DNA from 3 places in the Marinobacter sp. THAF197a genome. Region 3 is predicted to be linked to each of the others. Evidence: predicted binding sites of a transcription regulator. Region 3 holds the regulator's gene; each other region holds the start of a gene.

Region 1 (4,194 bases), 1.9 Mb from region 3:
CTTGCTCGGTGGCGTATTCCCGCAACTCCGCCAGGCTCTTGGCGCCGATGCCCCGGGTGGGGATATTGACTACCCGTTCAAAGGCAGCGTCGTCCCGGTGGTACTGCACCAGGCGCAGGTAAGCCAGGGCGTTGCGGATTTCCTGGCGGTCGTAGAAGCGCAGGCCGCCATATACCCGGTAGGGAATGCCCTGGCGCATCAGCGCCTCTTCCAGCACCCGGGACTGGGCGTTGGAGCGGTACAGAATGGCCGATTCGCTGCGCAGGTTGCCGTCGCTGACCCAGGCATTGATGGAATCGGCAATGTAATTGGCTTCATCCTGCTCGTTGAACGCCGCGTACAGGCTGATCGGCTCGCCATCAGGGCCGTCGGTCCACAATTCCTTGCCCAAACGGCCCTGGTTGTTGGCGATCACAGAGTTGGCAGCCTTCAGGATCATCTGGGTGGAGCGGTAGTTCTGCTCCAGGCGCACCAGCCGGGCATTGGGAAAGTCCCGCTGGTACTGCTGGATGTTCTCAATCTTGGCGCCACGCCAGCCGTAAATCGACTGGTCGTCGTCACCCACCACGGTCAGCGGCACCCGGTTGCTGGCCAGCACCTGCAGCCAGGCGTATTGAATGGTGTTGGTGTCCTGGAACTCGTCCACCAGAATATGCTGAAAACGCTGCTGGTAATGCTTCAGCAGTTCCGGCCGGTGCAACCACAGTTCGTGGGAGCGCAGCAGCAGCTCGCCAAAATCCACCAGCCCGCCTTGTTGGCAGAGCTTTTCGTACTGGCGGTAGATTTTCAGCATGGTGCTGGTGAAGTGATCGCCCGGGTTTTCCTGGATGTGATCCGCCCGCAGGCCTTCGTCTTTCTGACTGTTGATAAACCACTGGGCCTGCTTGGGCGGCCACTGGCTTTCATCAATCTGGAACTCCCGCATCACCCGTTTGATCATGCGCAGCTGGTCGTCACTGTCCAGCACCTGGAAGTTCTCCGGCAGGCCGGCGTCTTTCCAGTGGGAGCGCAGCAGGCGGTGGGCAATGCCGTGAAAGGTACCGAACCATAACCCGCGGGAGGGAATGTTCATCATCTCCTCGATGCGGTAGCGCATCTCCTTGGCGGCCTTGTTGGTAAAGGTCACCGCCAGGATACCGGTGGGCGGTACCCGGTCTACCGTCATCAGCCAGGCAATGCGGTGCACCAGTACACGGGTTTTACCACTGCCCGCGCCGGCCAGCACCAGCAGGTGATCGTTCTGGGCAGTAACGGCCTCGCGCTGGGCGTCGTTCAGGGGGTCGATAATGTGGGAGACATCCATGGAGATAGACTTCATCACTGTTTAAATTTACAGGGCATTGTATCAGGCCTGATCAACTACGTCCTTTGTCCTGAGACCCTACCTATAAACGGGTATACCACCTGAAATTTCAACGAGTAACCTTCAAGAGAGTGGCGTTTCAGCCGATACACCCTTTAACACACTGACACATTAATTCTGTGTCAGGCGTTCAAAAAACAACCTAGAATGCCGGCCGACTAAAGTCTTAGGACTGACCAGCAGGGACTGACAACATGCTCTCATCACTCAAAATTTCTCACAAACTGGCCCTGCTGGTTGTGGTTGCCGTTACCGCCTTTGTGGTCAGCCAGACGTTTTCCATTATCACCGAACGCAACAACTCCGAGCGCTTGACCGAGGTGCGCGACCAGCTCTATCCATCTCTTGAGTTGTCCACCATCAATCAGGGGCGGTTACAGCTGATCGAAAATCAGATCAATAGTGCGGTCACCACCGGCGACGACCAACAACTGGCTGCCACCCGTAATCTGAAAGATGAGATTGCAGCCAATCTCCGCAAGATCGCTGCGCTCAACCCAGGCTTAAGCCAACAGGCAACCAGCCTGAGCAGAGACCTCGAGACCTATTACGGTAACGCAACGCGCATCGCCACGGCCATTATTGAGGGCACCGCCGATTTCAACCGAATCGGCCAGGAGGCATCCGCCAACGCCAATCGTCTGGAAAAGCTGCGGAATGACCTGGACTCCATGCGCAGCACCATGGAAGCACGCCTGATCCAGGCCATTGACAACACCACGGCCGCCTCCAGTGAGGCTGGCACAGTGTCCCTGGTCATTCTGGTGGTGGCATTGATTGCCCTGGTCACCCTGAGCCTGATTATCGGCCGCTCGATCTCAAACAGCCTGAACCAGATCATCAGCTCTCTGCGCAACATGGCCTCAGGCGAAGGAGACCTTACCTCCCGTATTCATTACGAGGGCAAGGATGAACTCCGGGCACTGGTGAACCAATTCAACAAGTTCGTTGAGAAACTTCACGGGTCTTTCGCAACGATCCAGCAGGATATTGGTGAACTTAACAACGTTGCCTCGCACCTGGCCGGCACCAGCCGGACCAACCTGGGGCGCATCAGCCAGCAGGCCCAGGCCATATCCTCAACCCGAAACTCCGTTGAAGAACTGGTCAAGAGCGTTGAAGAAGTGGCGGGCTTTGCCTCGTCCGCGTCTGACCAGACTCAAGACGCTGCAAAATTTGCCACTGCCGGTCAGCAAAAGGTCAACAGCAATATCAGCACCATCCGGGAACTGATGGCCGAGATCGAAAAAACCGCCAGCCTGGTAAACCAGTTTGATGAGTTCTCCGTGAAGGTGGGCGGCCTGCTGGAGACCATCCAGACCGTTGCCGAACAGACCAACCTGTTGGCACTGAATGCCGCCATTGAAGCTGCCCGCGCCGGCGAGCACGGTCGCGGCTTTGCAGTGGTAGCCGATGAAGTGCGAGGACTGGCCGTGCGCACCCATAAAGCGACCGAAGAAATCCAGCAAGTGATTTCAGAGTTGTCCAAGTTGTCAGGCAACGCCGTTACGTCGATGAAGGGCAGTGTGGAAATGGCCCGTGAGGGCGTTGATGCCACGACTGAGTCCGGCGAAGTCCTGAGCAAGATCCTTGAAAACGTTCAGCAGATCAGCGAGCTGAACGAGCAAATTGCCGCTGCCACCTATGAGCAGAGCACCACTTTCAGCGAAGTCACCGGCCATATGGGCGATATGCATCGCAACGCCGAGGCGGTGATGGAAAGTACCGATGAGCTGGACAACGTCAGCCGCAAGATCCAGGACGTCAGTAATGGATTGCAGAGCGTTGCCGGCCAGTTCCGCGTTTAATACCCAACCAAAGACTAGGATGTACCTGATGAAGAGACTGTTCTCCGTCGCGCCCCTGGCGTTGGCGATTACCGCCACGCCTGTCATGGCACAAGACACCGAGCAAACCCTCGAGCGCATGCAGCAACAGCTGAACGCCATGCAGCAGCAGCTGAACTCTGCCCGCAACACCGGCGTCCGGTTTAACGGCTTTTTCAGCACCGGTTATGCACGTGCCAGTAACGACGCAGGTTACGCCGGCATCACCGAAGAGTCCGAAGTAAAAGACCTGAGCCTGTTCGCGCTTCAGGGTACCTTTGACGTTACCCAGAAGAGCCAGATTGTGATGCAGCTGGTTGGCCGCGGCGCCGATGACTGGGAGCCCAAAGTGGAATGGGCCTACCTGAGCCACCGCCCCACCAACAACCTGCAACTGCGCGCCGGTAAGATGCGCCTGCCCTTCTTCATGTATTCCGACTCCCTGGAAGTCGGCTATGCTCAACCCTGGGCACGCCCTCCCCAGAGTGTTTACGGCCCGATTGCGGTGACCAGCTACGTGGGCGCCGATGCCAGTTACAACTGGAACTTCGATAACTCCTCACTGAACGCCAACTTCTTCACCGGCTTTACCGACGAAGACGGTAACTCGGGTGATGTGCAACTGCGCAACATTGCCGGCCTGAACCTGACCTGGACGGATTACGTCTGGACGGTTCGCGGTATTGCGGCAACCGCTGAGGCGGATATTGATGCGACAAGGCTAGCCGCTCAAGCACCCGCAGGCGCCGATGTAAATACTGTGCTTGCCGACGGTGATCGCGGCAACTTCTACGGTATTGGAGCCAGCTATGATAATGGCAACTGGCAAATCATCGGTGAACTGACCCGCGTAGAAGTTGATGGCAAGTTCGCTGACACTGATTCTGCTTACCTATCAATCGGCCACCGATTCGGCAGCTGGACGCCTTACATCGCTCTCGGCTGGGTAGAGAGCAAGGATGATGACGAGCGTCTTGGCTTTGTAACCACATCCGGCGGAACCAT
Region 2 (4,194 bases), 1.1 Mb from region 3:
GGTCCAGCTTTCAGAACGACTCCGGCCTGGTCAGGGCCGAGCAGAGGCAGTGGCTGATGGACAGCGCCCTGAGTGCTGCCGTGATGATCGGTTTTGCCGCCGCCTGGATGCTGGAGAAAAGCCAATGGTCTGCACTGGCAGTCTATGCAGACCCGGTGATGATGCTGGTGATCTCGGTGTATTTCATGACCGTGCCGGTGAGGATGATTCTGGAGTCAGTGCGGGAGTTGCTGCTGGCGGCACCCTCGGAAGAGGCCATGGACGATATCCAGGAAACCCTGGAAGACCTTGGCTTGAATCCGGGCCAGGTGAGAGTGGCGAAGTTGGGCCCTAACCTGCTCCTGGAAGCTCGTATGGTCAGAATCTGAACCTGGTGTTCTGGCATCAGCCAGCCTTCAGCCCGCCGATGGACAGAATCAGTCTGCGGGTGTCGTCCTTTTCGACGGCCAGGTAGTCCAGCAGGGCCTGAAGCGCGCCGTTTGGATCCTCCGGGTGGTTTGAAGCAAACCGTTTGACCAGCTCAATCTGGACATGCAGATCCTGGAAACGGCCATAGAGATCCTGGCGCTGTCGTAGGGTCTTAAGGGCGGATTTCCAGCTGTCGATGTCCAGTTCCATGAGGTAGCGGATGCGCTTCAGGAGTTTGCGGAGATTGTGGATGTCCTCATCTGGCGCGTCGTGCAGCAGTTCGGCGGTTTTCCGGTTGAACATGCGCAGCCGGTGTTCAACGCTTTTTTGAACGTCCCTGGTACTGAGTTTGTCGATCAGTTTGCGGAACTCCCTTGACTGCAGCTCGTCCTCCCAACTGTGCAGGCTCTGCCGGTAACGTTTGCTTCCAAGCCGTTTCGCCAGTTTTTTCTGTTCCTTGCCCACCCGCGCGCAGACCCATTGCTCCAGTGCCCGCAGGAGCTCTGGCTGGTCACTGCATAGCTGCGGCAGATCCTGGCGGAAGACGTGCAGATCCCGCAGGTTACTCGTGGCCTGGGCGTGTCGTTTCAGGTGGGAAATGTGGCTCTTCAGTGATTTGTTTCCGGTTACCTCGGCCAGGGATTCGGCCACGGCGCGGCTGCGACGAAGGGCAATGCGATACTGGTGGAGAAACTCATCGTCCAGGCCGAGCATCACCCCCCGATGTAACTGGTTAAGACTCTCGGCCTGCCCCAAAAGCACTGACGGAGTGTCTTTGACCGTCGCTTTGCCGGCGTTCTTGTGCCGTTTCTGGTTCTTGCGTTTGAACGCCTCATAACTGAAGTCCACCGGGGTTAGAAAGGTTTCAAGCCGACCTTCCCGTTTGCCGAGTTTGCGCCAGTGTTTGATTGGTAAACGTATGTGAATAAAACTGGCGGTGGGGAGTTCAAAGGGAGCGTGCGGCACCAGGGTGGCTGCCAGTTCCAAAAGCGCCGGGTTGTGCCCGACAATGGCCAGGGTTTGCGCCTGATTGTCACAGTTCTGCAGCCACTGTAATAGACGCCGGTAATCAAAGGTATAGAGTTCCGGGTTAGTGTAAATCTGCGCTTCACCCATCGAGGGATGCAAAATGCCTTTAAGCGTTTGTTGGGCGCGCAGGGCAGGGCTTACGTGAATCTCTCCTGCCATGGCCCCGTAACGCAGCAGCGCCTTCCCGAGCGGTGCCAGCTGTTGCTCGCCTCGTGGGTTTAGCGGGCGGTCCTTGTCGCTGAGGTTGTCGTTATCCCAGCTGGACTTGGCATGGCGGATGAGAAAAAGGTGTTTCACGGTGAGCTCTCCCCGGCACGACTGACATGAAACTTTAGTCTGACACAAGCTCAAGTCGTTTACATGACGGCCGATACCCGAACTACCTGAAAGGCTTGATACAAATGGCCTGGCTACCAAGTCGACATGTTTGTACTTGAGTATTGGTATACAGGCGTTAACAAACTGGAACAGCCTTGTACGTGGCACTGTGGATAATCCCGAGGCCAGAGCAGACAATCCGGAGCAGAACCATGACATTGTTGAGCAACCTGACCATCCGAGCCCGCCTGTTGATTGGTGTACTGGTGCCGGTACTGATTACGGCGGGTACCATTGCCTGGATCACCGCCAGCCAGATTCAGGCAAACGGAGAAGCCGAGTTGGAACGCCTGGAGGAAGAGCTTCTGGATGCCCGTAAGGAAGGCCTGAAGAATCTCGTGGAAACGGCCCGGGCAGTGGTCATGGATGCCAAGAACAACTCTGGGTTGTCTGATAGAGACGCCCGCGAGGAGGCTCGCAAACGGCTACGCTCCATCACATTCGGGCAGGATAACTACGTTTTTGCCTACGCCCGTAATCTGGATAATCTCGCCTACGCTCCGGACCCTTCCCGCGAGGGGCCGACGACCAACCCCAATACACAGAAACTGGTTCGGGACCTGTTCTCAGCGGCGGGAACCGACGGCTTTTATGAGTACGACTGGACAAACCCCGCCTCGGGCGAGGTAGAGCCGAAAGTGTCTTATTCAAGCATCATCCCGGGCTGGGACTGGATGATGGGTGCCGGTATCTACGTCACCGATATCGAGCGGGTAGTGGTTGAGGCACGAAAGGAAATCGATTCGGCTATGGCGGCCGCCATGGGCTTTATCCTGTTGGTGACCTTCATTGTGGTTGCTGTGTCCTTGATCATCGGCCTGGTGATCGGCCGCACCGTGACAGCGCCCCTGAATAAAGTCAGCGATATGATGCAGGAAATCGCCGACGGTGATGGCGACCTACGCCAGCGTCTGCCGGAAGACGGCAAGGATGAGTTGGCTGAGCTAGGCCGCCGGTTCAATCATTTCGTGATCAAGATTCAGGATACTATTCGTGAAGTGGGCTCAACCACCGATCAGGTCGCCTCGGCCGCCGAAGAGCTGAGCCGTGTGGCCAACGAAACCCGCCAGTCGGTTCAGGAACAGGGCTCGGAAACAGACCAGATTGCGTCGGCGATCAATGAAATGGCAGCCACCATCCAGCAGATTTCCGGCAATGCCAACGAAGTGGAAAGCGCCGCTTCAGACGCCGACCGCATGGCCCGTGAGGGTGGTGAAACGATCACCAGCGCGCAAGGTGCCGTCAACCAGTTGTCCGAAGAAATGGAGAGCACGGCGGCCAGCATTAACGCCCTGGCGGAGAAGTCCAATGATATCCAGCAGGTTCTGGATGTGATCCATGCCGTCACCGAGCAGACCAACCTGCTGGCGCTTAACGCGGCCATCGAGGCTGCACGGGCGGGTGAGCACGGTCGTGGCTTCTCGGTGGTGGCGGACGAGGTTCGGCAGTTGGCCAAACGCTCTGCGGAATCCGCCGATCAGATTCGGGAAATGATTGACGGCTTTGTGGCCGAATCCAAGGCTTCTGTTGAACGGATGAACCATTCCCGCAAGAGTTCCGAGGCTACCGTCGAACGCATCAATCACGCCACTGGTGCGCTGAACACCATTGTGACATCGGTGACCCAGATCCATGATCAGGTTACCCAGATTGCCACGGCGGCGGAGCAGCAGAGCCAGGTGGCCGAGGAAATTAACCAGAATGTGGTGCGTATTGTCGACGCTGCCCAGCGTAGCGACACCGGGGTTAACCAGACCAATGAAGCCAGTCACGAGCTGGCGCGGCTGGGTGAAAACCTGCGTGAGCTGGTGAGCCAGTTCAAGGTCTGATTCCGGCGAGGCCGGCCTGCCGCATTGGCGTGGCTGGCCTCCACGGTTATCATGGCTTTCCGTTATTTGTTCGTTTTACCCTCAAAGCAATAACAATGGAAGCCAACACCATGTCTATGCACAGAATCTTCGTGGCGGCCCTTACGTTGGTTGCCCTGCTGACCAGCCCGTTTGCGGCGGCCGAGAAAACCTACACCATCCGCCTGGCTGAAACCTGGGGCCCGAACTCCAAAATCCTGGGTGAGACTCCTCGCAATATGGCCGCGATGGCGGAGCGGATGTCCAGCGGCCGCCTGAAGTTCCGGATTGATTCTTCGAACAAGCACAAGGCGCCCTTCGGTATTTTTGACCTGGTGCGCAACGGCCAGTATGACATGGGCCACACCGCCTCGTACTACTACAAGGGCACCATCCCCAACGCCATGTACTTCACCACCATACCGTTTGGCATGATCACGCCGGAAATGTATGCCTGGTTCTACCACGATGATGGCATGGCGCTGATGCAGAAGGTCTACGAGCCCTATGGCCTGCTGTCGTTTCCGGGCGG
Region 3 (4,194 bases):
TGGACTATGACGAAAATATGGCACGCCAGCGCCTTGGCGAGAAAGCGGCACAGGCCACCAACGGCTCGCGCCTGGCGGAGCTGCAGGCAGACCAGCATCGTCGGCTGGAAGAAGAGTTGAACCGATCACGCAGTCGCATTCGCGAAGTGCGGGAGAAGCGGGCGGGTGTCGGCGCGGAATATGATCGTGCACCGGCTGACGATCGGCCGGCTGCCGACTGGTCAGGTGAGTTGGCCGGGGGGTCGACCTCGGTGGGCAATGCAGGTGGCCGGCCAGCGGCGGGCTACTCGGATGAGTTGGCGAGCATGAGAGCGGAAATCAACTCCCTGAGAGAGATGGTCAGCGGCCGTACCTCGGTACCCGAGAAGCCTGCAGTCGCGGCATCCAATGCAGTTCAGCAGAGGCTTGCCGAGCGGCTGCAGGAATTTGGTCTGGGCGCGGAGCTGGCAACCTCTCTGTCCCGTCAGCATCGTGCCGGCAGGTTGGAAGACGGTTGGAAGCAATCCCTGAAGATGCTGGCCACCGGCGTACGTACCGCTCGGGAAGACTGGCTTGAGGCCGGCGGCGTCTATGCGCTGGTGGGGCCAACCGGGTCTGGGAAGACCACCACCATTGGCAAGCTGGCAGCCCAATATGTACTGGAGCATGGGCCGGATTCCCTGGCGTTGGTCACCACCGATCGCTACCGGGTGGCAGCCCATGAACAGCTATTCGTGTTTGGCCGTATTCTCAATGTGCCGGTCCGGGTTGTGGACGAGAGTCATTCCCTGGATGACATTCTGGACGAATTGTCAGATCGGCACCTGGTTCTGATTGATACCGCCGGGCTGACCAGCTCGGATCGCGGTTATCAGGAACAGCTGGCGGAGTTGGCCCGGAGCGATCACAATATCCGTACCCATCTGGTCGTGTCTGCCACCAGCCAGCCGCGCATCATGAAATCCGTGTGGCATTGCTATAAGATGGCAAACCTTGCAGGCTGCGTCATGACCAAGATTGACGAAGCGCTGACACTGGGTGAGTCTTTGGGCTTTGTCATGGAAACCGGCCTGCCAGTGGCGTGGTATACCGATGGCCAGAAGATTCCCGAAGACCTGCACTGGGCCGAGGCCATTCCTCTGGTGCGGTTGGGCGTAGAACGCCTGAAAACAATGCAGCACGGCCAGGCCGTTGCAGAAGGGGCCTGAGGCCCGGTGGTACAGCCGGTGCGCTGCCGTTTGTGCCCACACAAGAACGCAGTAAGAGACTGATAACAGTATGAGCAGACCACATCCGGTTCAGGTGATTGCGGTTACCGGCGGCAAGGGCGGTGTCGGCAAGAGTAATGTGTCCGTCAACCTCGGTATCGCGCTGGCCCAGAAAGGCCGGCGGGTGGTGTTGCTGGATGCGGACCTTGGCCTTGCCAATATCGACGTGCTGTTGGGCATTACCGCCAATCGCAATCTGCAGGATGTGCTCAGTGGCGAGTGCGACCTCAAGGACGTTCTGGTCAACGGCCCGGGTGGTATCAAGATTGTTCCCGCATCGTCCGGCACCCAGCGTATGACCCAGTTGAGCCCGATGGAACATGCGGGGCTGATCAACGCCTTCAGCGAGCTGGGTGACCAGATTGATGTGCTGATTGTTGACACCGCAGCCGGTATTTCCGAGTCCGTCGTCAGTTTCCTGCGGGCCTCCCAGGAATTGCTGCTGGTGGTGTGCGATGAGCCTACCTCGATTACCGACGCCTATGCCCTGATCAAGCTGATGAATCGCGACTACGGTACCAACCGTTTCCGTATTCTGGCGAATCAGGTGCGAAATGAGCAGGAAGGTCGGCATCTGTATGAAAAACTGACCCGTGTCACCGAGCGTTTCCTTGATGTAGCACTACAATATGTAGGTATCGTGCCTTACGACGAAGCCGTCAAAAAAGCCGTTCAGCGGCAGCGGGCCGTTCTGGATGCCTATCCACGGGCCAAGGCGTCGCTGGCGATCCGTGCCCTGGCAGAGAAAGTGGACAGCTGGCCGCTGCCATCATCGCCAAGAGGGCATCTGGAGTTTTTCGTGGAGCGGCTCGTCGAAGTCTGATCTGAATCCAGTCCTATAAGAAAACCGGATACATGACATTGGCGAAAAACCTGGGAATCTACCATCAGGCTGGCGCAAAAGGTCCCTCTCAGCTGATTGAGGAGCATGCGCCGCTGGTCAAGAAAATCGCCCTACACTTGATGGCCCGTTTGCCGGCCTCGGTTCAGCTTGAAGATCTTATGCAGGCGGGCATGATCGGCCTGCTGGAAGCTGCGCAACGCTATTCCACCGGCAAGGGTGCCACCTTTGAAACCTACGCAGGTATTCGTATCCGCGGTGCCATGGTGGATGAAATCCGCAAGGGCGACTGGGTTCCCCGCTCCGTTCACCGCAATGCCCGCCGTATCGCGGCAGCCATCAAGACGGTTGAAGACCGCACCGGGCGCGAGGCCCAGGATGTTGATGTTGCCGAAGAGCTGGGCATTGACCTGTCGGAATATCATGCCTCCCTGGCAGACGCCAACAGTGGCCGACTTTTTAGCCTTGATGAGCTCAATGAATCCGGGGAGCTGCCGATAGAAGAAACAGAGGCCAGCGATAATCCCCTGGATGGCATTGCATCAAATGCATTCCAGAAAAGCCTGGCAGAGGCAATTGAGGAGCTTCCTGAGCGAGAAAAGCTGGTGTTGAGCCTCTACTACCAGGAAGAGCTCAACCTGAAGGAAATTGGCGCGGTGCTTGGCGTCAGCGAGAGCCGGGTCAGCCAGATTCATAGCCAGGCGGCCCTTCGTCTCAGGGGACGGTTGTCCGATTGGCGGGAAGACGAGCCAGAATAAACCGGGCCGGCGCTGACCGCGCGGCGCGTAACTGTGTAGATTTTGGTAACCGGCGCTTTACAACGCGGCCAAACAACACACAATAAGCGGTTAAAGCAGCGGCCTGCTAGACTTTCAAAAGGCTTAATGAAATCCGGGTGTTACTGACTGGAGGTCCCATTGGACAAAAACATGAAAATTCTCATTGTGGATGACTTTTCCACAATGCGGCGAATCATCAAGAATCTGCTGCGCGATCTTGGCTTCACCAATACGGATGAAGCGGACGATGGCAACACTGCCTTGCCCATGCTCAGGAGCGGCAAGTACGACTTCCTGGTGACCGACTGGAACATGCCAGGCATGTCGGGTTTTGATCTGCTCAAGGCGGTGCGGGCAGACGAGAACCTGAAGAACCTGCCGGTGCTGATGGTAACTGCGGAGGCCAAGCGTGACCAGATTGTGGCGGCGGCCCAGGCCGGCGTTAACGGGTACGTCGTCAAACCCTTTACCGCTGCCGTTCTCAAGGAAAAGATTGAGAAGATCTTCGAGCGAATCCAGTAACCAGAGGTCGGATGGCTGTCATGACTGACAAGAACGAGAACCATCAGGGCCTCGACCCGGAGGTAACCGAAAAGCTCCAGCAGCAGAGTTCGGAGTTGGCCGAATGTATCAGTTCCGGTAACTACGCCCGGGCAATGTCGGTGATCAACGAGCTAAGTGAAGTTCGCGACCAGAGCCTCTATCGGGAAGTGGGGCGGTTGACCCGGAGCCTGCACGAGGCTATCCGGAATTTTCAGATAGACGCCCGCAGTGCCGAGCAGAAAGAAGCCTTGTCCAAGATGTCCGATGCCTCGGATCGGCTGGCCTACGTTGTCCAGATGACCAGCCAGGCGGCCAATCGCACCATGGACCTGGTCGAAGAAAGCATGCCGGTGGCGCACACCATGCGCGACGAAGCGACCGCCCTGCGAGACGAATGGCAGCGGTTGCGCCGTCGGGAAATGGAGCCGGCAGAATTCCGGGAACTGTACGGCCGCATTGATCGCTTCTTTGCGGGCCTGGCCACAGATTCCGATACCCTGTACAGCAATCTGTCTGAAATCCTTCTGGCCCAGGACTTCCAGGATCTTACCGGGCAGGTTATCCAGAAAGTCACGGCCCTTGTGAAAGAAGTCGAAGAGAACCTGCTTGGCCTGGTGGTGATGGCCAGCCACGTGGACCAGCTCACCGGCACCGTGCACCAGATTGAAGAAAAAGAAGAATCGGCCGAAAAAGGGGTAGGGCCTCAGATCAAGGCTGAGGAGCGTGATGATGTAGTTTCGGGGCAGGACGACGTTGATGACCTGTTATCCAGTCTCGGTTTCTG

Evidence for each region. The regulator FliA, encoded in region 3, starts transcription of late flagellar genes. The targets are predictions, from matches to a motif close to CTAAAGTTTNNNNNNNNNNNGCCGNTAA.
Region 1: FIV08_RS17840 (methyl-accepting chemotaxis protein) is a predicted target of FliA. The motif match lies at 1,426-1,453, and genes of this name have one in related genera.
Region 2: FIV08_RS01360 (methyl-accepting chemotaxis protein) is a predicted target of FliA. The motif match lies at 1,784-1,811, and genes of this name have one in related genera.

Annotation. Positions count from the first base shown of each region.
Region 1 covers NZ_CP045324.1:3,847,478-3,851,671, forward strand. Annotated here, with positions in the region: gene uvrD (DNA helicase II) at 1-1,303, opposite strand, end outside; gene FIV08_RS17840 (methyl-accepting chemotaxis protein) at 1,558-3,171, shown strand; gene FIV08_RS17845 (hypothetical protein) at 3,200-4,194, shown strand, end outside.
Region 2 covers NZ_CP045324.1:304,614-308,807, forward strand. Annotated here, with positions in the region: gene FIV08_RS01350 (cation diffusion facilitator family transporter) at 1-368, shown strand, start outside; gene FIV08_RS01355 (CHAD domain-containing protein) at 385-1,734, opposite strand; gene FIV08_RS01360 (methyl-accepting chemotaxis protein) at 1,968-3,644, shown strand; gene FIV08_RS01365 (TRAP transporter substrate-binding protein) at 3,755-4,194, shown strand, end outside.
Region 3 covers NZ_CP045324.1:1,449,818-1,454,011, forward strand. Annotated here, with positions in the region: gene flhF (flagellar biosynthesis protein FlhF) at 1-1,187, shown strand, start outside; gene FIV08_RS06690 (MinD/ParA family protein) at 1,258-2,070, shown strand; gene FIV08_RS06695 (RNA polymerase sigma factor FliA) at 2,103-2,846, shown strand; gene cheY (chemotaxis response regulator CheY) at 3,006-3,389, shown strand; gene FIV08_RS06705 (protein phosphatase CheZ) at 3,410-4,194, shown strand, end outside.